Regions from separate parts of the Kosakonia sp. N21 genome, predicted to be linked through region 1. Evidence: predicted binding sites of a transcription regulator. Region 1 holds the regulator's gene; each other region holds the start of a gene.

Region 1 (7,452 bases):
CGTTTTGAAGCGTCCGGCATGTTTGAAGAGACCGGGGAAAGCGTGGCGACCGGGGCGCGAAAAGCGCGGCTGTGGCGGCGCAAACCGGATGTGGATATCCACCTGTTTTCGCGCAATTTACTGGCGGATGGCTAATGTCTGCACCCGCAATCGCGCAGGTGCAGATACCCGATCACTTCACATAGCCGTCTGTTTTAAGAAGTTTGTCCAGCGTTTTGAGTTCAGAATTGAGATCATCAGCGTCGTTTTCCAGCAGCGCCTGGTGTTGCTGATGAAACGCGCTTCTTAAGCGTCGCATCATCTCCAGTTGCTCTTCTACCGACTTTTGCCGCTGTTGGTCGTCGAGCAATTGTTCCGAAAGGGTCTGCCCCTGGGTGACAATCATTTCAACACCGGGCAGATACCGGTCTAAAAAACGCCGCCCCGGCACTTCATCCCTTTTGTCTGTTTCCATGCATTGCAGGATCTGGCGCGCTGACGCAGTAATCTGCGCCAGTTCAGCCAGTAGCGGAGCGGGCAGCCCTCTCTTTTTTTCCAGGCTCGCGATGCGCTGCGCCAGCAACTGATCCGCTTCGGCGGCTGTTTGTTGCGCTTTTTCGGCTTCCGCAAGAATCGCCAGTTGGACTTCACGTTTCCGCGCGGCAATCTTCAGTGACCACGCATACAGGAGATAGCCGACAAAGAGCAACGCGAAGAATGCAAGGTAGACGGGATGCGCACTGTATTCATAGACCTGCCGGTACATCGATATAGACATAATCATTAAAAATACATACAGCACATGGATGTTGCTAAGCCGTCCCCAGCCCCGATAGAGATGCACGAGCATCGCCATCATTCCCGCCCAAAATGGCAGCGCGATGGCATCTCCCACAAAAAGCCAGAAAAGGCCGGCCAACGCCCCCACAACCAGCGCAATGCGATCAAAGAACAGCGTGCGACCCAGCAGAATAAAACAAAACCAGTTCACCACCGCGAAGCAGGCTGCGAGTCCCCCCACATCTTTCCCCAATTCGGTATCCACCTGCGTGGCGAAACGGGCTGAGTAGGCGGAATATAACAAGCCCGCGACAAACATCAGTATCCGGGCGGTGATACGGTTCAAACGGTTGCTGTAATAGGCATCCAGCGAGTGTGTAATTTTCTCGAGCATGGTCTCTTCCTGCTTACTGCTGACCCGCCGTTCCGCTGGCGATGGAGGCCAGACGGGTGCGCAGCTCGTTTTCCATTGTGAGGAGCTCTTTTTCTACTTCAGCCCGGCGTTGACGCGCGTCAGTCGCAATTTTCACCGACTCTTCAATGGTGCTCAGCAACCGCGACTGCACATCGCGCAGGGTGTCGATATCCACCACTGACCGCTCCACCTCACGCGCCGTTTCCAGCGTGCCGGTTTGCAGCATTTCCGCATTGCGGCGCAGTAAATCATTGGTGGTATCCGCCACCTCTTTTTGCAGTTTCGCCGCCTGACGCTGGGTTTGCAGCGACATGGCCAGCGCTATCTGGCTTTTCCATACCGGAATGGTGGAAAGAATGCTGCTCTGGATCTTTTCCGCCAGTGACTGGCTGTTGCTCTGCATCAGGCGAATTTGCGGGGCGGACTGCATCGCAATCGTGCGCGATACCATCAAATCATGCAGGCGACGCTCAAAGCGCTGAATGCCTTCCAGCAGATCGCGCACGCGCTGCGCATTCATCGGGTCCGATGCAGCCTGCGCCTGCAACGCGGGCAGTTCGTTCTGTTTTACCTGCTCCAGCTTTTGCTTACCGGCAATAATGTGCAGCGTAATTTGCTGAAAAACCTCGCGGTTACGCTCAAAGAGGGTCTCAAGCACCGAAATATTACGCAGCAGATCAACCATCGCGTCATTCAGCTTTGCGGTAATGCTTTCCACCTGCTGAGACAGCGTCTGGTACTCCAGCAGCGTGCGCTCAATGCGGTTAAACAGCGATCCCAGCAGCGGCAGCGAGGCGAGAAAGCCCGGTTTTTGCTCAAAGGCGCTGATATCCACCCCTTTGATTTTTTGCAGTAGCTCGGTCAGTTGCGTACCGATAATGCCCGCATCTTTTGCCCGCACTTCCTGCATCAGGGAGTCGGAGAACTGCGAGATGCTGTTCATGGTTTTTGCGCCGAAGCCCAACGAAAACGCCGGGTCGTTAATATTGATCTCTTCGACAATATGCTGGATTTGCGCGTGATCCGCCGGGGTTAAATGTTCACTGCCGGGCAGGTCATTCATCGACTGGTTTACTTGCTGCGGTGCTGCGAGGTCAAGCGAGGTATTTTCCGTCATCCAATACGTCCTCAATGGGTAAATGGCAGACAGCAGTAATCTTATGTAATCGCTGGTTTTCTTGAGTCTTTATAAGGCTGTCTGTAAAGGCTAATACGTTACAACAGCAGCAAAGTATTAAACAGCCCAATTGTTAGCAAGTATAATAACCGTCTATTAACTTAAATTTTTTATTAAGATGGCAGATATTACACCGGCAAATTTCCTTGAAAATCAGGGAGACGCGCACAACTTTCATCCGATGCCGGGTGCGCGCAATCCGCATCTACAAACGATGCTGCCACGTCTTTTACGTCGTCGCCTGCAGTTTGAGCCGTGGTGGCAGCGCCTTGAACTGCCGGATGGCGATTTTGTTGATCTCGCCTGGAGTGAAGAACCGTATCAGGCGCGGCATAAACCGCGTTTGGTGGTGTTTCATGGTCTTGAAGGCAGCCTGCACAGCCCTTACGCCCACGGTCTGGTTCATGCCGCCAGGCAGCGCGGCTGGCTGGGCGTGGTGATGCATTTCCGTGGCTGTAGCGGCATCCCTAATCGTCTCAACCGCATCTATCACTCGGGTGAAACCGAAGATGGCACCTGGTTTTTGCACTGGCTGCGCCAGACGTTCGGCGCAGCGCCGACGGCGGCAGTCGGTTACTCTCTGGGCGGCAACATGCTCGGCTGCCTGCTGGCGAAAGCCGATGACAACCTGCCGGTCGATGCGGCGGTGATTGTGTCAGCGCCGCTGGTGCTGGAAGCGTGCAGCTACCACATGGATAAAGGGTTCTCCCGCGTTTATCAGCGCTACCTGCTGAACTTGCTGAAAGCCAACGCTGCGCGGAAATTACGCGCTTACCCAGGCTCGCTACCGTTAACGCTGTCGGCACTGCGCAAAGTGCGTCGCATCCGCGAGTTTGACGATCTGATCACCGCGAAAATCCACGGCTTTGCCGACGCGCTGGACTACTATCGCCGCTGTAGCGCAATGCCGGTATTGCCGGATATTCGCAAACCGACGCTGATCATTCACGCCAAAGACGATCCGTTTATGGATCATAACGTGATCCCGGATGCCGGGCATTTGCCAGCGAACATTGAGTATCAATTGACCGAACACGGGGGTCATGTCGGTTTTGTCGGCGGAACGTTACGCCACCCGGAAATGTGGCTTGAAACGCGCATTCCGGACTGGCTGTCCGCATATCTGGAGTCCAAATGATCATTCCCTGGCAAGATATCGCAACCGAAACGCTGGATAATCTCATTGAGAGCTTTGTCTTGCGTGAAGGCACCGATTATGGTGAACATGAACGTTCGCTTGAACAAAAGGTCGCCGACGTTAAACGGCAACTGCAACGCGGTGAAGCCGTGCTGGTGTGGTCTGAACTGCACGAGACGGTAAATATTATGCCGCGCGGGCAGTTCCGGGACTAACAGGGTGCAAGGCGGCTGGCTATACTGAAAACAATCGTTGATTCAGGGAGTTGCTATGTCCGCCAAACACCCGGTTATTGCCGTCACCGGTTCCAGCGGTGCGGGAACCACCACCACCAGCCTCGCCTTCCGTAAAATCTTCGCCCAGCTTGGTATGCAGGCCGCCGAGGTGGAAGGCGACAGTTTTCATCGCTATACCCGTCCGGAAATGGATATGGCGATCCGTAAAGCCCGCGATCTTGGGCGGCATATCAGCTACTTTGGCCCGGAAGCGAATGATTTTGGGCTGCTGGAGCAAACCTTTCGCGAATATGGTCAGACCGGCAAAGGTCAGGCGCGAAAATATCTCCATACCTACGATGAAGCCGTGCCGTGGAATCAGGTGCCGGGTACGTTTACCCCCTGGCAACCGTTGCCTGAACCCACAGATGTACTGTTTTACGAAGGGCTGCACGGCGGTGTTGTGACGCCGCAGCATGATGTGTCGCGCTATGTGGATTTGCTGGTCGGTGTGGTGCCGATTGTTAACCTGGAGTGGATCCAAAAGCTGGTGCGCGATACCAGCGAACGCGGGCATTCCCGTGAAGCGGTAATGGATTCCGTCGTGCGCTCAATGGAAGACTATATCAACTTCATCACCCCGCAATTTTCCCGCACCCATATTAACTTCCAGCGCGTCCCGACCGTCGATACCTCAAACCCGTTTGCGGCAAAAGGCATTCCCTCGCTGGATGAGAGTTTTGTGGTGATCCATTTCCGTAATCTGGAAGGGATTGATTACCCGTGGCTACTGGCCATGTTGCAGGGTTCGTTTATTTCCCATATGGACACGCTGGTAGTGCCGGGCGGTAAGATGGGGCTGGCGATGGAGCTGATTATGACGCCGCTGGTGCAACGGCTGATGGAAGGGAAAAAGATCAAATAGCGGTCGGCGTATAATGCCCGGTACGCCTGACGCTACCGGGCATCGTCCATCAGGCTTCGATGACTTCGTAGGAATGGGTGATGTTCACCGCTTTTTCCAGCATCAATGCCACAGAGCAGTACTTCTCCGCCGACAGATCCACAGCACGAGACACCGCCGCGTCTTTCAGATCGCTACCGGTGACGATAAAGTGCAGGTTGATATGCGTAAACAGACGCGGCGCTTCTTCACGACGTTCCGACGTCAGTTTCACTTCGCAGTTCGTCACGTTATGACGCCCTTTTTGCAGGATTGAAACCACGTCGATCGCGCTGCATCCGCCTGCAGCCATCAGCACCATTTCCATCGGGCTTGGCGCTTTGTCGCCTGAGTTGCCGTCCATCAGGATTTGGTGGCCCGATGCGGACTCACCGAGGAACGTTAACCCTTCCACCCATTTCACACGAGCCTGCATTTTAATTTACTCCGGAGTTGCAATTTTCTTTACAGATTACGCGTACATAACAAAAGTCGCAACGGAAGGCGACCTGCGTCATGCTGAAGCGAGACACCAGGAGACATGCGGTAAAAGCTATGCTAAAACAATCTGGATGCTACAGAGATACATTGACATTACGCATGTACGCAAAGGACATCATACATTAGAGACCGCAGATGACGCTGACGGTCCACTTCCAGGGATTTTGGAAGCGAAGACACGAAGTCGAATGATAGCGTGTATAGATTGCAACCCCAGAAGCAGGGTGCACATCCTGTGTCTGGAGACAGCTTATAACAGAGGATAATCGCGCATGGTGCTTGGCAAACCGCAAACAGACCCGACTCTCGAATGGTTCTTGTCTCATTGCCACATTCATAAGTACCCGTCGAAGAGCACGCTGATTCACCAGGGTGAAAAAGCAGAAACGCTGTATTACATCGTTAAAGGCTCAGTGGCAGTGCTGATCAAGGATGAGGAAGGGAAAGAGATGATCCTCTCCTACCTGAATCAGGGAGATTTTATCGGTGAACTGGGGCTGTTCGAAGAAGGTCAGGAGCGCAGTGCATGGGTACGCGCTAAGACCGCATGTGAAGTGGCCGAAATCTCCTACAAAAAATTCCGTCAGTTGATCCAGGTTAACCCGGACATTCTGATGCGTCTCTCCTCGCAAATGGCGCGCCGCCTGCAGGTAACGTCGGAGAAAGTTGGTAACCTCGCATTCCTGGACGTAACAGGCCGTATCGCACAAACGCTGTTGAACCTGGCGAAACAGCCGGATGCCATGACCCACCCGGACGGCATGCAAATTAAAATTACCCGTCAGGAAATTGGTCAGATCGTCGGTTGTTCCCGTGAAACAGTGGGCCGTATTCTGAAAATGCTGGAAGATCAGAACCTGATCTCCGCCCACGGTAAAACCATCGTGGTTTACGGAACACGTTAATCCGCAAAACGGCGCGTTGGTCATCCGGCGCGCCGTTTTTGTTTCCCCATGTGGCGCAGGCTGATTTATCACCCCGAAATCAACTATGCACTGCGACAAACGCTGGTGTTATGTTTGCCCGTGGCCATCGGGTTAATCGTCGGCCATCTCCAACAAGGCCTGCTGTTTTCTCTGGTTCCTGCCTGTTGCAACATTGCCGGTCTTGATACCCCGCATAAGCGCTTCTTTAAACGTTTGATTATTGGCGGCTCGTTGTTCGCCGGATGCAGTCTTGCCGTGCAGCTTCTGCTGGCCGAAGCGCTGCCTCTGCCGCTGATTTTTACCGTCCTCACCTTACTGCTCGGCGTGACTGCCGAGATCAGTGCACTGCACGGGCGCTTGCTGCCTGCGTCGTTGATAGCCGCGATCTTCACGCTGAGCCTTGCGGGCAGTATGCCAGTGTGGGAGCCGCTGCTGATTTATGCGCTGGGTACGCTCTGGTACGGCGCGTTTAACTGGTTCTGGTTCTGGATGTGGCGGGAACAACCGCTGCGCGAATCGCTCAGCCTGCTCTACCGGCAACTGGCTGATTATTGCGAAGCCAAATACAGCCTGCTGACGCAGCATGCCGATCCGGAAAAAGCCTTGCCACCGCTGCTTGCGCGCCAACAAAAAGCGGTGGATATGATCAGTACCTGCTATCAGCAACTGCATATGCTGGCGGCCAATCAACACAATGACTACAAACGCCTGCTGCGCGTCTTCCAGGTTGCGCTGGATTTACAGGAACATATTTCTGTCAGCCTGCACCAGCCGGAAGAGGTGCAAAAACTGGTGGAACAGACCCATGCTGAACAGGTGATCCGCTGGAATGCGCAAACCGTCGCCGCCCGCCTGCGCGTCCTGGCGGATGACATCCTCTATCACCGCTATCCGACACGTTTCACAATGGACAAGCAAATTGGCGCGCTGGAAAAAATCGCCCGCCAGCACCCGGAAAACCCGGTCGGACAGTTTTGCGCCTGGCACTTTAGCCGTATCGCCCGCGTGCTGCGAACCCAGCGTCCACTCTATCTGCGCGATTTGATGGCCGAAAAACAGCGCCGTCTGCCGCTTATTCCGGCGCTCAGAAGCTATTTATCATTGAAATCCGCGGCGTTGCGTAATGCCGCGCGTATCAGCGTGATGCTCAGTATCGCCAGCCTGATGGGCAGTGCGCTGCATTTGCCGAAGCCGTACTGGATCATGATGACCATCATGTTTGTGACGCAAAACGGCTATGGCGCAACACGGGTGCGTATTGTGCACCGGGCGGCCGGCACGCTCGCCGGGCTGATGATTGCCGGGATTGCCCTGCACTTTCACGTACCGCTTGGTTTTACGCTGGCGGCAATGCTGCTGATCACCCTGATAAGCTATC
Region 2 (7,452 bases), on a different contig from region 1:
AATCAGGGTGGTTTTGCCGTGGTCCACGTGCCCGGCGGTGGCAATAATCATTTCAGCAACATCTCCAGCAAGCGGGATTCATGTTCAAGACAGCGGCAGTCCAGCCACAGGCGACCATCATAGATACGGCCAATTACCGGCTGCGGCAGCGCCCGCCACTGCATCGCCAGCGCTTCCAGCCGACGGCCGCTACCGTCGCGGGGAGTAAACGTCAGCGCCGCGCCTGGCAACCTGTCCACCGGCAGCGAACCGCTGCCAATCTGCGACTGGCAGACCTCGACCCGCACATCAAACTCATGATAATGCGACGTCAGCGCGGCGCGCAGACGCTGCGCCTGCTCGCGGATCTCCGGTTCCGGGCGTGTTAAATAGCGCAGGGTCGGCAGGTTTTGCCGGAGCTTTTCCGGATGCAGGTAAAGACGCAGCGTGGCTTCCAGCGCGGCCAGCGTCATTTTATCCGCACGCAGGGCGCGTTTCAGCGGATGTTGCTGCAACTGCGCAATCAGCGCTTTTTTCCCGACGATAATCCCGGCCTGCGGGCCGCCCAGCAGTTTATCGCCGGAGAAACTCACCAGACTCACGCCTGCGGCAATCAACGTTTGCGGCATGGGCTCCTGCGGCAGCCCATAAAGGCTTAAATCCACCAGCGAACCGCTGCCAAGATCGACAATCACCGGTAACCCGGACGCCTGCGCCAGCGTGACCAGTTCGCCTTCGCTCACCGCTTTGGTAAACCCGTCGATATGGTAATTGCTGGTGTGTACCTTCATCAGCAGGGCGGTATTGTCATTAATGGCCTGCTGATAATCTTTGGCGTGGGTGCGATTGGTCGTGCCGACTTCGTGCAATACGCAGCCAGCCTGACGCATCACATCCGGAATGCGAAACGCGCCGCCTATCTCCACCAGTTCGCCGCGCGACACCACCACTTCCCGGCCTGCCGCCGTGGCAGCCAGCATCAGCAGCACTGCCGCCGCATTGTTATTCACAATACAGGCATCTTCCGCACCGGTCAGTTGACACAAGAGATCGGCCAGCGCCCGATCGCGATGACCCCGTCCGGCACCGTCGAGATCGTACTCCAGCGTTACCGGTGACCCCATCGCCTGAGCGACCGCATCGATAGCCGCCTGCGACTGTATCGCACGGCCTAAATTGGTATGCAGCACCGTCCCGCTGAGATTAAACACCGGGCGTAACGCGCTGGTTTCGCTGCATTCCAGACGCAGCCGGGTTTCCGCCGCCCAGTTTTCGCACCAGCCGGGTAATGTCTGCGCAGTGCGGATCTGCTCGCGCGCTTCATCCTGTAATTGGCGCAACGCCTGGGCCACGCGGTGGTGACCAAACGTCGCTAACAGAGAAGTGAACGCCTCGTCACGTAACAGGCGATCGGTAGAAGGGATCTGGCTGTAAAGAGTAGTCATGAAAAGGCCTGGCTGTTGGTTGCCCCTCCCGTCAGGGGCGATTTGACGTGAGGGGATTGTACAGCGACTTTGTTCAGGCGGACATCATGGTTATCACGCCTTTGGCGGCGCAGTGCGGGCGAAGCTCTCACGCAGGAACAAGTTTTCCACCAGTTTCACCAGCAGCGGGCGATTAACACACCAGCCGGGCGCAACGTGGCGGAAGTTAATGTAATCAATGGCGCAGGCTATCGCGATGGTTGCCAGATTGAGGCTATCAACACTGAGCGTTCCGTCACGCAAATAGCTTTCCAGCGCATCCAGCCCGCGGTTCACTTTTTCCCGCTGGCGAAGCAGTTCGCTTTCAGACTGCTGCTCAACCGGGCGCGCCAGTTCACGCACCGACACCAGTGCCGCGTCCATAATGCCGTCCGCCAGAGCTTCAAGCTGGCGAATTTTCAGCGCGGCTTTCGCATCCGTCGGCAACATCGCCGGTGCAATCCCCAATAAATCAATGTACTGGGCGATAATCGGCGAGTCATACCACACCTCTCCGCCATCGGTCACCAGCGCCGGGACTTTGCCAAGGGGGTTAAATTGCCCCACGCCGTTAACGGCGTTATACGGTTGCTCGTTGATGAATTCGAACGTGATCCCTTTTTCCAACAGAATCACCGAAATTTTGCGTACAAAAGGGCTGGTGTAGCTGCCAATCAGTTTCATTGCCGGGTCCTTTTTTCGCCAACTAAAAATTAAGTATGCACCAACGGAATCAGACCGTTTCATCAATATGCAAACTTTACCGCCCAGATTAGCATCACAGCCGCAAATGAAAGGGAGTTACACGTCAAGCTGGTTGAAAAAGACACAGTTTGCGATCGATCACACTCAGAAAAGTCCTGGCGAAAATATCTTGTGATCAATATCACAAATAAATAACAAAGTGCCCAAACAAAAATGTGAACAACATCACACTTAATGCCCTGTTCAGCCTGTTTTTTATTCCTTGTTCTTTTTTTACACACGATTTTTGTGACAAAGATCACCATAAAGACCCGGCCTCCCCCTGTATTAATGCGATCAACATCACACAAAAAGGCACCATCTGGACAGTACGCCCATTCGGTGCGAGATTTCGCATCACTGATAACCCAGGTCCGGCTACCTCTGCCGCCACATTAACAAACAAACCTCGGGCTTCCGGCCTGTGCGATAGCAAACATAAGAAGGGGTGTTTTATGTCATCCGATATCAAGATCAAGGTGCAGAGCTTTGGTCGTTTCCTTAGCAATATGGTGATGCCTAACATCGGCGCGTTTATCGCGTGGGGTATCATCACCGCATTGTTTATTCCTACAGGGTGGTTACCAAACGAGACGCTGGCAAAACTCGTTGGTCCAATGATTACTTACCTGCTGCCGCTGCTCATCGGTTTCACCGGTGGTCGTCTGGTTGGCGGCGATCGCGGCGGCGTTGTCGGTGCGATCACCACCATGGGCGTTATCGTCGGCGCAGACATGCCGATGTTCCTTGGCGCAATGATTGCCGGCCCGCTGGGTGGTATCTGCATTAAGAAATTTGACGCGGCCGTAGACGGCAAGATCAAATCCGGTTTTGAAATGCTGGTGAATAACTTCTCCGCTGGCATCATCGGTATGATCCTCGCTATCCTGGCATTCCTCGGCATTGGCCCTGCGGTTGAAGTCCTGTCCAAAGTTCTGGCAGCAGGCGTTAACTTCATGGTTGTGCATGACATGCTGCCGCTGGCGTCTATCTTTGTTGAACCGGCGAAAATCCTGTTCCTCAACAACGCCATCAACCACGGTATCTTCTCACCGCTGGGTATTCAGCAGTCGCATGACATCGGCAAGTCTATCTTCTTCCTGATCGAAGCAAACCCGGGTCCGGGGATGGGCGTTCTGCTGGCGTACATGTTCTTTGGTCGCGGTAGCGCTAAACAGTCTGCTGGCGGTGCGGCTATCATCCACTTCCTGGGTGGTATCCACGAAATTTACTTCCCGTATGTGCTGATGAACCCGCGTCTGCTGCTGGCCGTTATTCTCGGCGGTATGACTGGCGTGTTCACCCTGAGCGTGCTGAACGGCGGTCTGGTGTCTCCGGCTTCTCCGGGTTCCATCCTGGCCGTGCTGGCGATGACGCCAAAAGGCGCGTACTTCGCTAACCTGACAGCCATCTTCGCTGCGCTGATCGTCTCCTTCGTGATCGCCTCCATTCTGCTGAAAACCAGCAAAGTGAAAGAAGAGGACGAAGATATCGAAGCGGCTACCCGTCGTATGCAGGACATGAAAGCCCAGTCTAAAGGCGCATCGCCGCTGGCAGCTGGCGACGTGACCAACGACCTGAGCCATGTGCGTAAAATCATCGTGGCATGTGATGCCGGTATGGGCTCCAGCGCCATGGGCGCAGGCGTACTGCGTAAGAAAGTACAGGATGCCGGCCTCACCAACATTTCGGTGACCAACAGCGCGATTAACAGCCTGCCGTCTGACGTTGATCTGGTGATTACGCACCGCGATCTGACCGAGCGCGCTATGCGCCAGGCACCGCAGGCGCAGCATATCTCCCTGACCAACTTCCTGGACAGCGGCCTGTACACCGGTCTGACTGAACGTCTGGTCGCTGCACAGCGCCACACCGACAACCAGACCAAAGTGAACAGCAGCCTGCAGGACAGCTTCGATGCTTCCAACAGCAATCTGTTCAAGCTGGGCGCAGAGAACATCTTCCTTGGTCGTAAAGCGAGTAACAAAGAAGAAGCCATCCGTTTTGCCGGTGAGCAACTGGTGAAAGGCGGCTACGTTCAGCCGGAATATGTCGATGCAATGCTGGAACGCGAAAAACTGACCCCGACGTATCTGGGTGAATCTATCGCGGTTCCGCACGGCACCGTGGAAGCCAAAGATCGCGTGCTGAAAACGGGTGTGGTGTTCTGCCAGTACCCGGAAGGCGTTCGCTTTGGCGAGGACGAAGAAGACATCGCCCGCCTGGTCATCGGGATTGCGGCACGCAACAACGAGCACATCCAGGTGATCACCAGCCTGACCAACGCACTGGATGACGAGACGGTCATTGAACGTCTGGCGCATACTACCAGCGTTGAAGAAGTGCTGGCGCTGCTCGGTAAATAACAGACCGGCGCTAACCTCTTCCCTCTCCCCTTTGGGGAGAGGGCTAGGGTGAGGAGAAATTTTCGTGGTTCCTCACCCCAGCCCTCTCGGGTAAAAACATTGATGAAGGTTAAGACTATGAAAGCATTGCATTTTGGCGCAGGAAATATCGGACGTGGTTTCATCGGCAAATTACTGGCCGACGCGGGGATTGAACTGACATTCGCCGATGTGAATCAGGTGGTTCTCGACGCCCTTAATGCCCGTCATAGCTATCAGGTGCATGTGGTTGGTGAAAATGAGCAGGTGGATACGGTTTCCGGCGTTAACGCCGTCAGCAGCATCGGTGATGAAGTTGTTGAACTGATCGCTTCCGTGGATCTGGTGACCACCGCTGTTGGCCCGGTCGTTCTGGAACGCATTGCGCCGGCTATCGCCAAAGGGCTGGCGAAACGTAAAGCGCAGGGCATTACCACGCCGCTGAATATCATCGCGTGCGAAAATATGGTGCGCGGCACCACGCAACTGAAAGGCCATGTCATTGCCGCGCTGGCGGATGCAGACAAAGCCTGGGTTGATCAGCACGTCGGCTTCGTCGATTCCGCCGTTGACCGTATCGTTCCGCCTTCTGAATCCGCCACCCACGATCCGCTGGAAGTCACAGTGGAAACGTTCAGTGAGTGGATTGTGGATAAAACCCAGTTTAAAGGCGCGCTGCCGAACATCCCCGGGATGGAATTAACTGATAACCTGATGGCATTTGTTGAACGTAAGCTCTTCACGCTGAATACCGGGCATGCTATAACCGCGTACCTTGGAAAACAGACCGGCCTTCAAACCATTCGCGACGCTATCCTGGATGCCAACATCCGTGCCGTTGTGAAAGGCGCGATGGAAGAGAGCGGCGCGGTGCTGATCAAGCGTTATGGCTTTGATGCCGATAAGCATGCCGCGTACATTCAGAAAATCCTGGGCCGTTTTGAAAACCCCTATCTGAAAGACGATGTTGAGCGCGTAGGACGTCAGCCGCTGCGTAAACTGAGCGCCGGCGATCGCCTGATCAAACCGCTGCTCGGCACGCTGGAGTACAACCTGCCGCACGCGAACCTGGTGAAAGGCATTGCCGCTGCCATGCATTACCGCAGCGAGCAGGATCCTCAGGCGCAAGAGCTGGCTGCGCTTATCGAAGAGAAAGGCCCGCAGGCTGCGCTGGCGCAGATTTCTGGTCTGGACGCCAACAGCCCGGTCGTTAACGAAGCCGTCAACGCCTATAACGCCAAGGCATGATGCCGACTCTGGCGCGGGACTCCCCGCGCCTGTTAACGAAATTGTCAGATATGCAGGCAATAATGGAAAAAACGCAGGCCTTCGAAAACCGTGTACTCGAGCGTCTGAATGCTGGCAAAACCGTGCGAAGTTTCTTGATTGCCGCCGTTGAGCTGCTCAATGAGGCGATCAATATTCTGGTGCTGCAGGTATTCCGCAAAGACGATTATGCGGTGAAATATGCTGTTGAGCCGCTACTTGACGGAGATGGACCGCTGGGCAATTTGTCTGTGCGTTTGAAGCTGATTTACGGTCTTGGGGTGATTTCCCGCCCGGAGTATGAAGACGCGGAACTGCTGATGGCGCTACGCGAGGAGCTGAACCACGACGGCACGGAATACGCCTTTACCGATGATGAAATCCTCGGACCTTTTGGCGAGTTGCACTGCGTTGCCGCCCTGCCGCCAACACCGCTGTTCGACACCAGTGATCCTGACCTTTTTGCAATGCAAAAACAGCGCTACCAGCAGGTGGTGCGTTCCACAATGGTGCTGTCGCTCACCGAGCTGATTTCCCGTATCAGCTTAAAAAAGGCATTCCAGAAGTAAACTCCGTTATAAATGCTGTATCCTTATCTTTTTATCCCCCAACAAAACCGGGCATCATGAAAGAAGTCGAAAAAAACGAAATTAAGCGTCTGAGCGACCGCCTCGACGCTATTCGCCACCAGCAAGCCGATCTCTCGTTAGTTGACGCGGCGGACAAATACGCCGAGCTGGAAAAAGAGAAAACCACGCTGGAAGCGGAAATCCTCCGTCTGCGCGAGCAATACACCCAGAAGCTGAGCAAAGAAGCGCAAAAGCTGATGAAAATGCCGTTCAGCCGGGCCATCACCAAAAAAGAGCAGGCGGATCTCGGCAAGTTGAAAAAAAGCGTCCGTGGCCTGGTGGTCGTACACCCGATGACCGCGCTGGGTCGTGAAATGGGTCTTGAAGCCATGACCGGCTTTGCCAAAAGCGCATTCTGACCTTCCTGTTCACAGCACTTGTTCTCCTCCACCGGGGGCAAGTGCTGTCAAAATTGGCCCTACCAATCTCTCCCTGATTTTCTCTGCGGTTCACAATTCCATAAAATCACGTCACATCCCAATTGCCAGATAGCAACATTTGGATAACCATTCGTTATCACAAACCCTACACACCACCACTGGCAGGACCACTTTTACAAAACATGTGATGCAGAGATAAGCACAGACTTACCGCTCGCCTGTTTTACGGTGGTTCTCAGGAGACCTGCATGAATCTCTGGCAACAGAATTACGACCCGGCCGGTAATATCTGGCTATCCAGTCTGATCGCTTCACTGCCGATCCTGTTTTTCTTTTTCGCGCTCATAAAGCTCAAATTAAAAGGCTATGTTGCTGCGAGCTGGACCGTGGCTATCGCCCTGGCGGTCGCGTTGCTGTTCTACGATATGCCACTGGATCACGCTCTCGCCTCTGTGGTGTATGGTTTCTTCTATGGCCTGTGGCCTATCGCCTGGATCATTATCGCTGCGGTATTTGTCTATAAAATCTCGGTGAAAACCGGGCAGTTCGACATTATCCGCTCGTCGATTCTCTCCATTACCCCGGACCAGCGCCTGCAAATGCTGAT
Region 3 (7,452 bases), on a different contig from region 1:
TCGCCGCCACCGGGGATTGCGTATAACTGTCTGCGTCAACTAACAGATGAGGAGACGCCAACATGCGCTACAAAAAACTGGGCAATACCGGACTGTTTGTTTCTGAATTATGCCTCGGCACCATGACCTTTGGCGGTGAAGAGGGCATGTGGGGCCAAATCGGCCAGTTGCAGCAAGCGGAAGTCGACAGGCTGTTGGGCCGCGCGCTGGATGCCGGGATTAACTTTATTGATACCGCTAACGTGTACTCCAATGGGCGCTCGGAAGAGATCACCGGCCAGGCGCTGAAGAACCTGAAAGTGCCACGTGAAAATGTCATTGTCGCTACCAAAGTGTTCGGTGAAACGGGCACAGCCGGGGTGAACTCGCGCGGCAGCTCCCGTTATCACATTATTCATAGCGTGAAAGAGAGCCTGCGCCGTATGCAACTGGATCATATCGATCTCTATCAGTTGCACGGTTTCGACCCTGCCACGCCGATGGAGGAAACGCTCGCCGCGCTGGACAATCTGGTGCAGCACGGTTATGTGCGCTACATCGGTGTGTCGAACTGGGCGGCATGGCAAATCGCCAAAGCGCTGGGTATTTCAGAGCGGCTGGGGCTGGCGCGTTTTGCCTCGCTACAGGCCTATTACACTATTGCCGGGCGCGATCTGGAGCGCGAACTGGTGCCGATGATGCAAAGCGAAGGCGTGGGGCTGATGGTCTGGAGCCCGCTGGCGGGTGGTTTGCTGAGCGGCAAATACAGTCGTGACGGCCAGGGCGAAGCGGGGAGTCGTCGCCTGACGTTTGACTTCCCGCCGGTGAATAAAGACCGGGCTTTTGATTGTGTGGATGTGATGCGCGCCATCGCCGACAGCAAAGGGGTATCGGTGGCGCAAATCGCACTCGCCTGGTTGCTGCACCAGCCGGTGGTGAGCAGCGTGATCATTGGCGCGAAACGTGACGCGCAACTGGATGACAACATTGCCGCTACCGCTGTTCGCCTGAGCGACGACGAATTGCAACAGCTGGATGCCGTGAGCGCACTGCCACGCGAATACCCCGGCTGGATGCTGGAGCGTCAGGGTGAATACCGCCGTAATCAATTGAAACAACAGTAAGTTATCCCTTCTACAGTTGCCCGGTAGCACTTCGCTCACCGGGCCTGCTTATCCTGCCACCAGATACGACAACGCCGCCATAACGCAAATTCTTTCGAAAACCGTCACAAAACTGCACTCTTTTTTTGCCTGCTTTTTCGCCATCGCCTATATGACTAGTCATATGTATTAAATGACTAGTCATGGAGAAAGCGCGATGAGCAAAACATTACCGACCGGTTTTTTATGGGGAAACTCTGTCTCCAGCATGCAGACTGAAGGGGCATGGAATGAGGGCGGAAAAGGGATGTCGGTCTACGATATTCGCGAAGCCAGTGAATTTGCCTCCGACTGGAAAGTCGCCACCGATTCTTACCACCGTTATCGCGAAGATTTCGATCTGATGCAGGATCTCGGGATGAATTGCTACCGTTTTCAGATCTCCTGGAGCCGTGTCTGCCCGCAGGGCGATGGCGCGTTTAATGAAGAGGGCATCGCTTTTTATGACCGCTTTATCGACGATCTGTTGGCGCGCGGCATTGAGCCGATGGTTTGCCTCTATCACTTCGATATGCCGCTGGCGCTGGCGCAGCAGTACAACGGTTTTGTCGACCGACGTGTGCAGGATGCTTTTGTTCGTTATGGCAAAAAGATGATTGACTGCTTCGGCAGCCGGGTGAAGTACTGGCTGACGTTTAACGAGCAGAATATTTACCACATGCCGGGCGCGTTTCAGGTTGGCGGCTACCTCAAGGGGGAGAAAACCCTGCGCGAGCTGTACCAGATCCAACACCATGTGATGATGTCGCATGTGCTGCTGACCCATTATCTGCACGACACGCAGCCCGGCAAGCTGATGGGCGGTATGCTGGCGCACCAGTTAGTCTATCCGGCGACCTGCAAACCCTGCGATGTGTTCTGCGCCACGCAATATGACGAGTTTATAAACCAAAATTTGTTACGGGTTTACGCCGGCCAGGGTTACAGCCCGGCCGTGCTGGCGGTGGTGGATCGCGAAGGTTTTCGCGATATCTATCGCGACGAAGACCTGGCGCACATCGCGCGGGTGAAAAACGATTTTATGGCCTTTAGCTATTACGCCAGCAAAACACTGGACAGCGACGCCATTGCGCCGGGTACGTCAGTGAACGACTACCTGCAGCAGGGTGATAAAGCCAACCCGCATCTTGCGGCCACGGAGTGGGGCTGGCAAATCGATCCGCTGGGCTTCCGCGCCATTATCACCCGCTATTACAACGACTGGCGGCTGCCGGTGTTTCCCATTGAAAACGGTATCGGCGTGATTGAAGAGTGGGATGGCGTAAACCCGATTAATGACGACTACCGTATTGCCTACCACCGCGATCATCTGCAAGCGATGCAGGACGCCATCTTTGAAGACGGCGCTCAGGTCATTGGTTATCTCGGTTGGGGGCTGATCGACATTCTCAGTTCGCAGGGCGATATGCGTAAGCGCTACGGCGTGGTGTATGTGAACCGGGAAAATCACGATCTGAAAGATATGCAACGCGTACCGAAAAAGAGCTACCGCTGGCTGCAACAGGTGATCCGCAGCAACGGCCGCGATATGTAAACGTGACGGATTGAGGGAGGCATCGCGATGTCTGATACGAAAATCACGCCCAACATGCAGTCGTTTGTCGATAAGTTTGTCGATTTCTCCGCCCGCCTGGCAAATCAGGTGCACTTGCGTTCCCTGCGCGACGCTTTTGCTGCTGTGATGCCCATTTTTATCCTCGCCGGGCTGGCGGTGCTGATCAATAACGTGATCTTTCCCTGGGTATTCGAGGGGGAAACGCTGGCGCGCTTTAAGGTGTGGGGCGAAGCGGTGATCAATGGCACGCTGAATATCGCGGCGTTATTGATTGCACCGATGACGGCCTGGTCACTGGCGCGCAATAAGAACTTTGATAACCCGGTCTCCGCCGTGGTCATTGCTCTGTGCAGCTTTATCATGATGATGCCAATGCACCTCGACGTGTTACCCGTGGGCGGTAAAGCCAGCGTAACTGTCAGCCAGATGCTCTCTTTCACCAATATTGGTTCCACCGGAATTTTCGCTGGGGTGATTATCGGTCTGCTGTCAACGGAGTTGTTTATCCGCGTGGCCAGTGTGAAGAAATTCACTATTTCTCTGGGGGATAATGTGCCGTCGGCGGTGGGGAAATCCTTCTCGGCGCTAATTCCGACCATCATTACGTTATCGGTATTTGCCATTGTGGCGGCGCTGCTGGCCAACCTGCTGAACACGGATTTGATCCACCTGATCACCACACTGATTCAGCAACCGTTACGGCAAATCAACACCAGCCTGCCGGGGACGCTGTTCATCTACAGTTTTGGCAACTTCCTGTTTACGCTGGGGATCCACCAGACGGTGGTCAATGGGGTGATCCTCGAACCGTTTTTATTGATCAACACCAATGAGAACATGCTGGCCTTTGCCAACGGGCAACCTATCCCGCACATCATCAACAGTATTTTCGTGCCGACATTCGGCATGATTGGCGGTACCGGCAGTACGATTTCGCTGCTGCTGGCGATCTTTATTTTCGCCCGACAGAAATCGTCGAAGCAGGTGGCGCGGCTCGCTATTTCTCCAGGTCTGTTCAATATTAATGAACCGGTGATCTTCGGTTTACCGATTGTGTTCAACCTGCCGTTGATGATCCCCTTTGTGCTACTTCCGGCGATAGGCATCTGGTTTGCCTGGCTCTGCACCACGCTCGGCTGGATGTCGCGCTGCGTGGTGATGATCCCCTGGACAACGCCGCCGGTGCTGAGTGCCTGGCTGGCAACGGCAGGGGACTGGCGGGCGGTGGTGGTGCAGTTGCTGATCATCATCTTTGGTGTATTCTTCTACCTGCCTTTCCTCAAAATCTCTGAGCGAGTGGCCTTAAGAAACAACGGGATAGACTAAAAACAGCAGGAAGGGATATGGCGGCAAAATACATCACTATTGCGCGGGAAATGAAGCGCCGCATTCTCAGCCAGCAGTACTCCGCCAGTGCGCCGTTGCCGGATCAGTTTGCACTGGCGGCCGAGTTTGCCACCAGCCGGATGACCATTCAGCAGGCGATGCGGCAGCTCATTGTGGAGGGGCTGGTCTACAGCCGCCAGGGGCAGGGCACCTTTATCCGCAAGAATTTCCTGCAACTGTCACGCTGGGACCTGCCGGGCAGTGATTACTTTGGGGCGACCAAAACCTGGGAAAACGTCGGTGAAGTCACCAGTAAAATTATCCGCTTTGAATTACGTTTCCCGACGGAAAAAGAGCAGGCCTCTTTGCTGGTAGGGCCGGACGACCCGGTCTATGACTTTAATCGCTTGCGTTTATTGGAAGGTGAGCCCGTGTCGCTGGAATTTACCCTGATGCCGGTCAATCTGGTACCGGGACTCAATCGCGGGCACCTGGAAAGCTCGGTGTTTCGTTACGTGCAGGAAGCGCTGGCGCTGAAGATCATGGGCTCATATCGCATTGTGCGGGCCTTGAAGCCCGGCGCGGAAGATAAGCAGTACCTTAACTGCGATGACACCGATCCGGTTCTGGAGGTGGAGCAGGTGATCTATCTGGAAGATGGCACGCCGCTGGAGTACGCCCACTGCCATTATCGTTACGATCACGGCGGGGTCATTGTGGTCAATAACGGATAAAAAAAAGCGGAGAATCATCTCCGCTTTTTCTGCCGGTGTCAGCTGAGCCTTATTCTCCAGGCCGGATACGCGTCGCGTCACCCGCCTGGCAGGCCAGCAAACCGGGATTAGTTCAAACGAACCGGCATACCGGAACGGTTCTGCACCGCCTGGTCAACCACGTTCTGATCAACATCAGACTGACCGGTAACAGTTTGTACCGCTTTGGTCAGCGCAATCGGCACGATCTCGCCGCCAGTGAATTGGGCGTCGGTGGTGGACAGCGGGTTGTGTACTTCGATGTAGCGGCTGCCATCCGGTTCGGTAGTGGCTTTTACCGGCTCATCAATAAACTGTACGCGCGTACCGACCGGCACGTTTTCGAACAGGAATTTAATGTCGTCGTTACGCAGACGCACACAGCCGTGGCTTACGCGCAGACCGATACCAAAGTTGGCGTTGGTACCGTGGATCGCGTACAGGCGGCCAATATAGAGCGCGTACAGACCCATCGGGTTATCCGGGCCAGCCGGGACAACAGGCGGCAGCGGTTGACCCATTGCTGCGTATTCCGCGTGCATTTTTGCGGTCGGCGTCCAGGTTGGGCCGTTCTTCTTACGCTCAACTTTGGTGGTCCAGGCAATCGGGGTATCTTTGCCCAACTGACCGATACCGATTGGCAGCACGATCACCGTGTGAGTGCCTTGCGGATAGTAGTAGAGACGCATTTCCGCGCTGTTGATGACAATCCCTTCGTGAACCGTGTCCGGCAGAATCAACTGCTGCGGAACGTTCATGACGGTGCCACCTTTCGGCAGGTAAGCATCAATGCCCGGGTTGGCTTCCAGCATGTTGGACAGACCCATCTGGTATTCCGCCGCAAAATATTCCAGAGGCTGTGTATTGCCCTCCGGGATAGTCACGATCTGGTTCTGGCCAATCAGACGGCTGCCATCAGTCGGCAGCGGATAAGTAACAGCAGACGCGCTTTTGCAAAATCCCACGACGGCAAAGGCCGCCGCGAAAAGGGTTGTTAATTTCATGTTCATGTTGTGCGAGATTTTTGCCACACAGGCCATTGGGTTGAGAATGCAGGAAGCGCATTATATGTGCATTCCACCGTCCAGGGAATTCAGATGTGTACGAAATCACACTTTTTTCCCTTTGGTTGCAGTTTAGCAGGCTGACAGTGAACAGGAATCTCACTCGAATTTGTGACATAATAGGGTGTTTGTCACATATTTCAGGATACTTCCGTGTTAGTCACCAGCAACGTCACCATGCAGTTCGGCAGCAAGCCGCTGTTTGAAAATATTTCCGTCAAATTTGGCGGCGGCAACCGTTACGGCCTGATCGGCGCCAACGGGAGCGGTAAATCCACCTTTATGAAAATCCTCGGCGGCGACTTAGAACCGACGCTGGGTAACGTCTCTATCGATCCTAACGAGCGCATTGGTAAGCTGCGTCAGGATCAGTTTGCCTTTGAAGCGTTCAGCGTGCTCGACACAGTCATCATGGGCCATGCTGAACTGTGGGCGGTGAAGCAGGAACGCGACCGTATTTACGGCCTCGCGGAAATGAGCGAAGAGGACGGTTACAAAGTCGCCGATCTCGAAGTGCAGTATGGCGAAATGGACGGTTACTCCGCCGAAGCGCGCGCGGGCGAACTGCTGCTGGGCGTTGGCATCCCGGTTGAACAGCATTACGGCCCGATGAGCGAAGTCGCGCCCGGCTGGAAACTGCGTGTCCTGCTGGCGCAGGCGCTGTTCGCCAACCCGGACATTCTGCTGCTCGATGAACCGACCAACAACCTGGACATCGACACCATCCGCTGGCTGGAGCAAGTGCTGAACGAGCGTGACAGCACCATGATCATCATTTCGCACGACCGTCACTTCCTCAACATGGTGTGCACGCATATGGCGGATCTCGACTACGGTGAGCTGCGCGTCTATCCGGGCAACTACGACGAGTACATGACCGCGGCGACCCAGGCGCGTGAACGTCTGCTGGCGGATAACGCCAAGAAAAAGGCGCAGATTGCTGACCTGCAATCTTTCGTCAGCCGCTTTAGCGCTAACGCCTCTAAATCGCGTCAGGCCACCTCTCGCGCTCGCCAGATTGATAAGATCAAACTGGAAGAAGTGAAAGCGTCCAGCCGCCAAAACCCGTTCATCCGCTTCGAGCAGGACAAGAAACTGTTCCGTAATGCGCTGGAAGTAGAAGCGCTGACCAAAGGCTTTGATGAAGGTCCGCTGTTTAAAAACTTCAATCTGCTGCTGGAAGTGGGCGAGAAGATTGCCATTCTGGGGGCGAACGGCGTGGGTAAAACCACCCTGCTGAAAACGCTGGTGGGCGAACTGCCAGCCGACAACGGCACGGTGAAATGGTCCGAAAATGCGCAGATTGGCTACTACGCGCAGGATCACGCGGAAGATTTCGATAACGATCTGAGCGTGTTTGACTGGATGAGCCAGTGGAAACAGGAAGGTGATGACGAGCAAGCGGTGCGCAGCATCCTCGGTCGATTGCTGTTCAGCCAGGACGATATCAAAAAACCGGCGAAGGTGCTTTCCGGGGGCGAGAAAGGTCGCATGCTGTTCGGTAAGCTGATGATGCAAAAACCGAATATCCTGGTGATGGATGAACCGACCAACCACCTGGATATGGAATCCATCGAGTCGCTGAACATGGCGCTGGAGATGTATCAGGGTAC
Region 4 (7,452 bases), on a different contig from region 1:
GCAACCTGCATGATGGTCATATGAAGCTGGTTGAGGAAGCCAAAGCCCGCGCCGATGTGGTGGTAGTGAGTATTTTCGTTAACCCGATGCAGTTCGATCGGCCGGATGATTTAGCGCGTTACCCGCGCACCCTGCAGGAAGACTGTGAAAAGCTGAACAAACGCAAAGCGGATATCGTCTTTGCCCCGGCCCCTGCGGATATTTACCCACAGGGCACCGATACCCAGACTTATGTCGACGTACCCGGCATCTCCACCATGCTGGAAGGTGCAAGCCGCCCGGGTCATTTCCGGGGCGTGTCGACCATCGTTAGCAAGCTGTTTAACATGGTGCAGCCGGATATCGCCTGTTTTGGCGAGAAGGATTACCAGCAGTTACAGCTTATTCGCAAAATGGTGGCCGATATGGGCTACGACATTGAGATTGTCGGCGTTCCCACCGTGCGGGCAAAAGATGGCCTGGCACTGAGCTCACGTAATGGTTACCTCACCGCCGATCAGCGCAAAATCGCCCCGGCGCTCAGCAAAGTCATGAACGCACTCGCAGATAAACTGCTGGCAGGCGAGCGCAACTGCGACGAGCTGATTACGATTGCTGAGCAGGAGATCAATGACGCCGGTTTACGCGCCGATGATATCCAGATCCGCGATGCAGACACACTACAGGCGTTATCCGACGGCAGCCAACGGGCAGTGGTGTTGATGGCGGCATGGCTTGGTCAGGCGCGGCTTATCGACAATAAAGTGGTTGAACTCGCCCATCAGGCGGGGTAAAAAAATGGGCAATACGCCACCTGTGATCATGCAGACGTGGCACGCCGTACGGGGGGATACGCATGGAGCCGCCCCCTCTTTCAGGTTACTTATCAGTAGGGTTTAACTTATGATTCGCACAATGCTGCAAGGCAAGCTCCACCGCGTCAAAGTGACACAGGCCGACCTGCATTACGAAGGTTCCTGCGCCATTGACCAGGATTTCCTTGAGGCGGCTGGTATTCTGGAATACGAAGCCATTGATATTTACAACGTGACCAACGGGAAACGCTTTTCCACCTATGCGATTGCCGGTGAGCGCGGCTCAAAAATTATTTCGGTTAACGGCGCGGCAGCGCACTGCGCAGATGTGGGCGATATCCTGATCATCGCCAGCTACGTCACCGTACCGGACGAGGTTGCCCGTAGCTGGCAGCCGAAAGTGGCCTATTTTGATGGCGACAATGAGATGAAACGCACGGCCAAAGCCGTGCCGGTTCAGGTTGCCTGATGCCCTAGCCCTGCGGCTGATTACTGATCAGCCGCGACATCGCTTCCAGCGAATCCGTTCTTAGCACATACAGTCGTTTCAGCAAGAACGGATTATCCCCCGGTTTTACCTTCCCGCGCACCGTGGTGACCGCCAGATGGAAACCGGCGTCATTCGCCGCCTTGACCGCTTTATCGTCATACACGCCAAACGGATACGCCAGGTAGAGCACGTGCGGGTTGAACTGCGCCAGCGCGCGGCGCGAACGTTTAAAATCAAACAGAATGTTGTGATAGTTGCGGCTCAGTAGAATCGGATGCATGGCATCGTCGACCCGGTGCAGAAAATGGGTATGCGACTGCACATCAAACACATCGCTGATATCGTATAGCTCTGACACGCTCATAAACTGCAGCGTCTTCGGATCCCACGGCTGCGGTTTCAGCTTGATACGCGACGAGATAATAAACGCCGTGGCTTTGAAATTATATTCACGCAGGATAGGCCAGGCATAACGACGGACCGACTTCAGCCCATCATCAAAGGTGATCACCACCGAACGCGCCGGCAGATTCATACGGTTACGGACGTAGCCTTCCAGTTGATACATTGACAGGGTGGTATAGCCCTGATCGCGCAGCCAGGTCATCTGGTTCGTAAAAGCACGCACCGACGTGGTGGTCGAGGTGTGACGAAAACGGGTGTTCTCTTCATCACGCAGAATATGGTGGTACGTCAGCACGGGAATGCCATTATCTTCCTGCGCATCCAGGCTGCTCACCCACGCCAGCCGGTTGCCAATGCGGATCTGGAACCAGGTCTGGTTCAGACGATCTTTGAGCTTATCAATAATCGGGTAACGCAGGTTTTCCGCCAGCGTGCCAAACGGCTCACTGGTCACATCCGGTGCGTTATAGAGCGGCGTGTCCTGCCAGGTAATGAGATTCTGGTTACTGAGCGGTTTGTTCAGATCGCCAAGGCTATCTTCCACGCGCTGGTTGCCGGAAACCAGCCCCAAATGCCCTTTGTCGATAAACCCGCTGCCGAAGCCGAAGCGAAACGCATAGTAATCTTCCGCCCCCGGGACAACGGCAAGGATTTGCCCGGCGCGAATATTGCCAACGGTAACCACTTTGTCGCCGACTTGCGCCCAGATATCGGCATCTTCGGTGGTTTGCATATAGCGAGCAGGAACGCGTTGTTCACTCACAATGCTGGCAGAAGCGCTGCAGGTTATCAGCAGCAACAGAATGGTAATCAAACGAGACATGAGACGAACCGGCTTGAGAAAGTGAGCCCAGTGTAACAAAGCAGAAACAGATACCAACGGCTCTTTTTAGTACAAAAAATACGCTAATCCAGGGGATTGGCTCTCTCCCGCAGAAGAGAGCCAGGCCTGGTTTTAGCTGCGCAGCCCGCGTCCGCGCTGGATCAGATACCAGCAGAACAGATAAAAGGCGACGATAAACACCACCAGCACCCCGACTGTGGTAAACAGCGGTACATCGGTAATGCCAAGGAAACCAAAACGGAACCCGCTGATCATATAGACAATCGGGTTCAGATGAGACAACGCCTGCCAGAACGGCGGCAGCAGCGTCAGTGAATAGAACACCCCGCCAAGATAGGTCAGCGGCGTCAGCACAAATGTCGGGATCAGGCTGATATCATCAAACGTTTTGGCAAAAACCGCGTTCAATAAACCGGCGAGAGAAAACAGCACGGCGGTGAGCAACAGCGTCAGGGCGACAAACAGCCACGAATGCACCTGAAACGGCACGAAAAACAGCGATACGGCGGTCACCAGTATGCCAACGCACAGCCCGCGCGCCACACCGCCGCCGACGTAACCGGCGATAATGACATGCGTCGGCACCGGGGCAACCAGCAACTCTTCAATATTGCGCTGAAATTTCGCGCTAAAGAAGGACGAGGCCACATTGGCGTAAGCGTTGGTGATCACCGCCATCATGATCAACCCCGGCACGATAAACTGCATGTAGGTAAAACCGTGCATTTCACCGATGCGTGAACCGATCAGGTTGCCGAAAATAATAAAATAGAGCGTCATGGTGATCACTGGCGGCACCAGTGTTTGCACCCAAATGCGCATAAAACGCTGGATCTCTTTGTACCAGATACTCTTCAGCGCCACCCAAAAAAGCTGCATCATGCGCTTTCTCCTTTTCTCTCATGCACCAGCGTGACGAACAGCTCTTCGAGACGGTTGGCCTTATTACGCATACTCAATACCTGCACGCCCTGCGCGCTAAGCTGGCTGAACACGCTATTTACCCCCTGCTCACGCAAGACTTCCACTTCCAGCGTGGAGGTGTCCACCAGCCGGTATTGGTACCCTTCCAGCTTCGGAAGCGGGCTTTTCGGCGCTAAATCGAGAATAAACGTCTCTGACTTCAGCTTCGAGAGCAGCGCTTTCATTGAGGTGTTTTCAATCAGGTCGCCGCGCTGAATAATGCCAATATTGCGGCACAACATTTCGGCTTCTTCCAGATAGTGGGTGGTCAGAATAATGGTGGTGCCTTTATCGTTCAGATCTTTCAGGAACCCCCACATTGAGCGGCGTAACTCAATATCCACGCCTGCGGTTGGCTCATCGAGGATCAGCAGTTTCGGCTCGTGCATCAGCGCACGGGCAATCATCAAACGGCGTTTCATGCCGCCGGAAAGCATCCGCGCACGTTCGTTACGTTTTTCCCACAGATCGAGTTGATTCAGGTACTTTTCGCTGCGAACCAACGCCTCTTTACGATCCACGCCGTAGTAACCGGCCTGGTTCACCACAATCTGCTGCACGGTTTCAAACGGGTTAAAGTTAAACTCCTGCGGCACCAGCCCTAGCTGGCGCTTGGCGTTAACGACGTCTTTGTCCAGATCGTAACCAAAGACGCTGACACGCCCGGAGGTTTTATTTACCAGCGAACTGATAATGCCAATGGTGGTGGATTTTCCCGCGCCATTCGGCCCAAGAAGCGCATAGAAATCGCCCGCTTCGACTTTTAAATCAATGCCGCGCAGCGCCTGAACGCCGCCCGGATAGGTTTTTTTAAGCTGCTCAAGCTCCAGTGCAATGGTCATGAATTATCACTTACCTGTTTTCTTACACTCGATGTGTGGTTTAAAAAGAGTTGGAGTTAACCTATATTAGCGCAACGCACTTATCTGGTTACAGGTTGTTAACTTCCATGAAAGACATAGATACACTCATCAGCAATAATGCACTATGGTCAAAAATGCTGGTGGAAGAAGATCCCGGATTTTTCGAAACACTGGCGCAAGCACAGAAGCCGCGCTTTCTCTGGATTGGATGCTCTGACTCCCGCGTTCCCGCCGAACGCCTTACCGGCCTCGAACCCGGCGAACTGTTTGTTCACCGAAATGTTGCCAACCTGGTTATCCACACCGATTTGAACTGCCTCTCCGTGGTTCAGTACGCCGTGGATGTGCTGGAAGTTGAACACATCATCATTTGCGGCCACTACGGCTGCGGCGGTGTACAGGCCGCGGTTGAAAACCCGGAACTGGGTCTTATCAACAACTGGCTGCTGCATATTCGCGATATCTGGTTTAAACATAGCTCGCTGCTTGGCGAAATGCCGCCGGAACGTCGTCTCGATACGCTGTGCGAACTGAACGTCATGGAGCAGGTGTATAACCTTGGTCACTCGACGATCATGCAGTCCGCATGGAAACGTGGGCAGAAAGTGACGATTCATGGCTGGGCCTACGGCATTCATGATGGCCTGCTGCGTAATCTGGATGTCACCGCCACCAACCGCGAAACGCTGGAACAGCGTTACCGTCAGGGTGTTTCCAACCTCAGTCAGAAACACAGTAATCACAAATAACAATCGGGGCCGTCGGCCCCGATTTTTTTATTCTTCCAGCATGACCACTTTGCCGACATACGGCAGATGGCGATAGCGCTGCGCATAATCAATGCCGTAACCCACCACAAACTCATCCGGAATGGAAAAACCGACAAACTCAACGGGTACGTCCACTTCACGACGGGAAGGTTTATCCAGCAGGGTGCAAATCGCCAACGATTTCGGCTCGCGCAGGCTGAGGATTTCACGCACTTTCGACAGCGTATTACCCGAATCGATAATGTCTTCGACGATCAGCACGTCTTTGCCGCGAATGTCTTCATCCAGATCTTTCAGGATTTTCACATCGCGGGTGGTGGACATACCGCTGCCGTAGCTGGAGGCGGTCATAAAATCGACTTCGTGAGAAACCTGCACTTCACGGCACAGGTCAGCCATAAACATAAACGATCCACGCAGCAGCCCCACCAGCACCATTTCGCTGCCGCTATCTTTGTAACGTTCAGTGATTTGACGACCCAGCTCAACGATACGCGCTTTGATCTCCGCTTCCGGGATCATCACTTCAACAGTGTGTTTCATTTTAACTAACCATATGATTTAAATAGTAAATCATTCAACACCGGTTGAGAGCGCCGGTAATTGAAACGCAAGGTGCGCAGTATACCAGCAAAAAGATCATTAGGTGCCATTCCGCAACAAAGCTCATTTTGTGATGACGATCACACTTGTTAACTCCTATAATTAATTGCTATCAAAATATTAACAAACTGATGAGTGTCTTTTTATGGCAGAAACAAAAACGCAACAGCCGCGGCGTCTGGTGACGCTGACGGCGCTGTTCGCAGCCTTTTGCGGGCTGTATCTGTTAATCGGCGGTGCCTGGCTGGTCGCCATTGGCGGCTCCTGGTACTACCCTATCGCAGGCCTGGTGATGCTGGCGGTGACCTGGTTGCTGTGGAAAGGCCAGCGTGCGGCATTATGGCTGTATGCCGCCCTGTTGCTGGTCACCATGATCTGGGGCGTGTGGGAAGTCGGTTTCGATTTCTGGGCGCTCACGCCGCGTAGCGACATCCTGGTCTTCTTCGGTATCTGGCTGATTCTGCCGTTTGTCTGGCGGCGATTAGTCGTCCCCGCTCGCGGCGCGGTCGCTGCGCTGGTGGTGACGCTGCTGGTCAGCGGCGGCATTCTGACGTGGGCCGGTTTTCACGATCCGCAAGAGATCCGCGGCACGCTGAGTGCAGAGAGTACGCCTGCACAGGCTATCTCTGCGGTTGCTGACAGCGACTGGCCCGCTTACGGTCGTAATCAGGAAGGGCAGCGTTACTCGCCGTTGAAGCAGATCAACGCCGATAACGTGCATAATCTGAAAGAAGCGTGGGTGTTTCGCACCGGCGATCTGAAGCAGCCGAACGATCCGGGTGAAATCACCAACGAAGTGACGCCCATTAAAGTTGGCGACTCCCTATTCCTGTGTACTGCGCACCAGCGCCTGTTCGCCCTCGATGCCGCCACGGGTAAAGAGAAATGGCACTTCGATCCGCAACTGAATACCAATCCGACCTTCCAGCATGTCACCTGCCGTGGCGTTTCTTATCATGAAGCGACCGCTGACAATGCCAGCCCGGATGTGGTGGCGGATTGCCCGCGCCGCATTATCCTGCCGGTGAATGATGGTCGTCTGTTCGCCGTCAACGCGGATAACGGTAAGCTGTGTGACTCCTTTGCCAATAAAGGCATTCTCAACCTGCAAACCAATATGCCGGTGACCACACCGGGCATGTACGAACCCACCTCGCCGCCCATCGTCACCGATAAGGTGATTATTATTGCCGGTGCGGTAACGGATAACTTCTCCACCCGTGAGCCTTCGGGGGTGATCCGCGGTTTCGATATCAATACCGGTAAACTGCTGTGGGCCTTCGATCCGGGCGCGAAAGATCCAAATGCGATCCCGGCCGATGAACACCACTATACCGTCAACTCGCCGAACTCCTGGGCGCCTGCCGCCTATGACGCGAAGCTGGATTTGGTCTATCTGCCGATGGGCGTCACCACGCCGGATATCTGGGGCGGTAACCGCACACCCGAGCAGGAGCGTTACGCCAGTTCGATCGTCGCACTGAACGCCACCACCGGCAAACTGGCCTGGAGCTACCAGACCGTTCACCACGATTTGTGGGACATGGATATGCCGTCGCAGCCGACGCTGGCGGATATCAGCGTCAACGGCAAAACGGTTCCGGTGATTTATGCGCCGGCGAAAACCGGCAACATTTTCGTACTGGATCGTCGTAATGGCGAATTGGTGGTGCCCGCGCCGGAAAAACCAGTGCCGCAGGGGGCTGCCAAAGGCGACCAT

The links. The regulator CRP, encoded in region 1, controls carbon source genes, mostly activating them, when cyclic AMP is high. The targets are predictions, from matches to a motif close to ATGTGANNNNNNTCACAT.
Positions count from the first base shown of each region.
Region 2: a site for CRP is predicted at 2,361-2,378, ahead of ACQ3G7_RS23560 (glutathione S-transferase). Genes of this name have one in related genera too.
Region 3: a site for CRP is predicted at 5,959-5,976, ahead of ldtB (L,D-transpeptidase). Genes of this name have one in related genera too.
Region 4: a site for CRP is predicted at 5,801-5,818, ahead of hpt (hypoxanthine phosphoribosyltransferase). Genes of this name have one in related genera too.

Region 1 is NZ_JBOBHR010000008.1:222,253-229,704, reverse strand. It holds gene ACQ3G7_RS19390 (NUDIX hydrolase) at 1-135, shown strand, start outside; gene ACQ3G7_RS19385 (5-bromo-4-chloroindolyl phosphate hydrolysis family protein) at 173-1,153, opposite strand; gene ACQ3G7_RS19380 (toxic anion resistance protein) at 1,167-2,291, opposite strand; gene ACQ3G7_RS19375 (hydrolase) at 2,470-3,489, shown strand; gene ACQ3G7_RS19370 (YheU family protein) at 3,486-3,704, shown strand; gene ACQ3G7_RS19365 (phosphoribulokinase) at 3,760-4,629, shown strand; gene ACQ3G7_RS19360 (OsmC family protein) at 4,679-5,083, opposite strand; gene crp (cAMP-activated global transcriptional regulator CRP) at 5,421-6,053, shown strand; gene ACQ3G7_RS19350 (YccS/YhfK family putative transporter) at 6,102-7,452, shown strand, end outside.
Region 2 is NZ_JBOBHR010000015.1:3,254-10,705, reverse strand. It holds gene selB (selenocysteine-specific translation elongation factor) at 1-51, opposite strand, end outside; gene selA (L-seryl-tRNA(Sec) selenium transferase) at 48-1,424, opposite strand; gene ACQ3G7_RS23560 (glutathione S-transferase) at 1,518-2,126, opposite strand; gene ACQ3G7_RS23555 (PTS mannitol transporter subunit IICBA) at 2,642-4,552, shown strand; gene mtlD (mannitol-1-phosphate 5-dehydrogenase) at 4,670-5,818, shown strand; gene mtlR (mannitol operon repressor MtlR) at 5,818-6,405, shown strand; gene ACQ3G7_RS23540 (YibL family ribosome-associated protein) at 6,462-6,824, shown strand; gene lldP (L-lactate permease) at 7,094-7,452, shown strand, end outside.
Region 3 is NZ_JBOBHR010000002.1:152-7,603, reverse strand. It holds gene ACQ3G7_RS03780 (aldo/keto reductase) at 63-1,103, shown strand; gene ACQ3G7_RS03775 (glycoside hydrolase family 1 protein) at 1,300-2,676, shown strand; gene ACQ3G7_RS03770 (PTS sugar transporter subunit IIC) at 2,704-4,023, shown strand; gene ACQ3G7_RS03765 (GntR family transcriptional regulator) at 4,041-4,757, shown strand; gene ldtB (L,D-transpeptidase) at 4,865-5,785, opposite strand; gene ACQ3G7_RS03755 (ABC-F family ATPase) at 5,993-7,452, shown strand, end outside.
Region 4 is NZ_JBOBHR010000003.1:589,457-596,908, reverse strand. It holds gene panC (pantoate--beta-alanine ligase) at 1-773, shown strand, start outside; gene panD (aspartate 1-decarboxylase) at 883-1,263, shown strand; gene ACQ3G7_RS09940 (polysaccharide deacetylase family protein) at 1,268-2,512, opposite strand; gene ACQ3G7_RS09935 (ABC transporter permease) at 2,645-3,415, opposite strand; gene ACQ3G7_RS09930 (ABC transporter ATP-binding protein) at 3,412-4,338, opposite strand; gene can (carbonate dehydratase) at 4,446-5,108, shown strand; gene hpt (hypoxanthine phosphoribosyltransferase) at 5,136-5,672, opposite strand; gene ACQ3G7_RS09915 (glucose/quinate/shikimate family membrane-bound PQQ-dependent dehydrogenase) at 5,878-7,452, shown strand, end outside.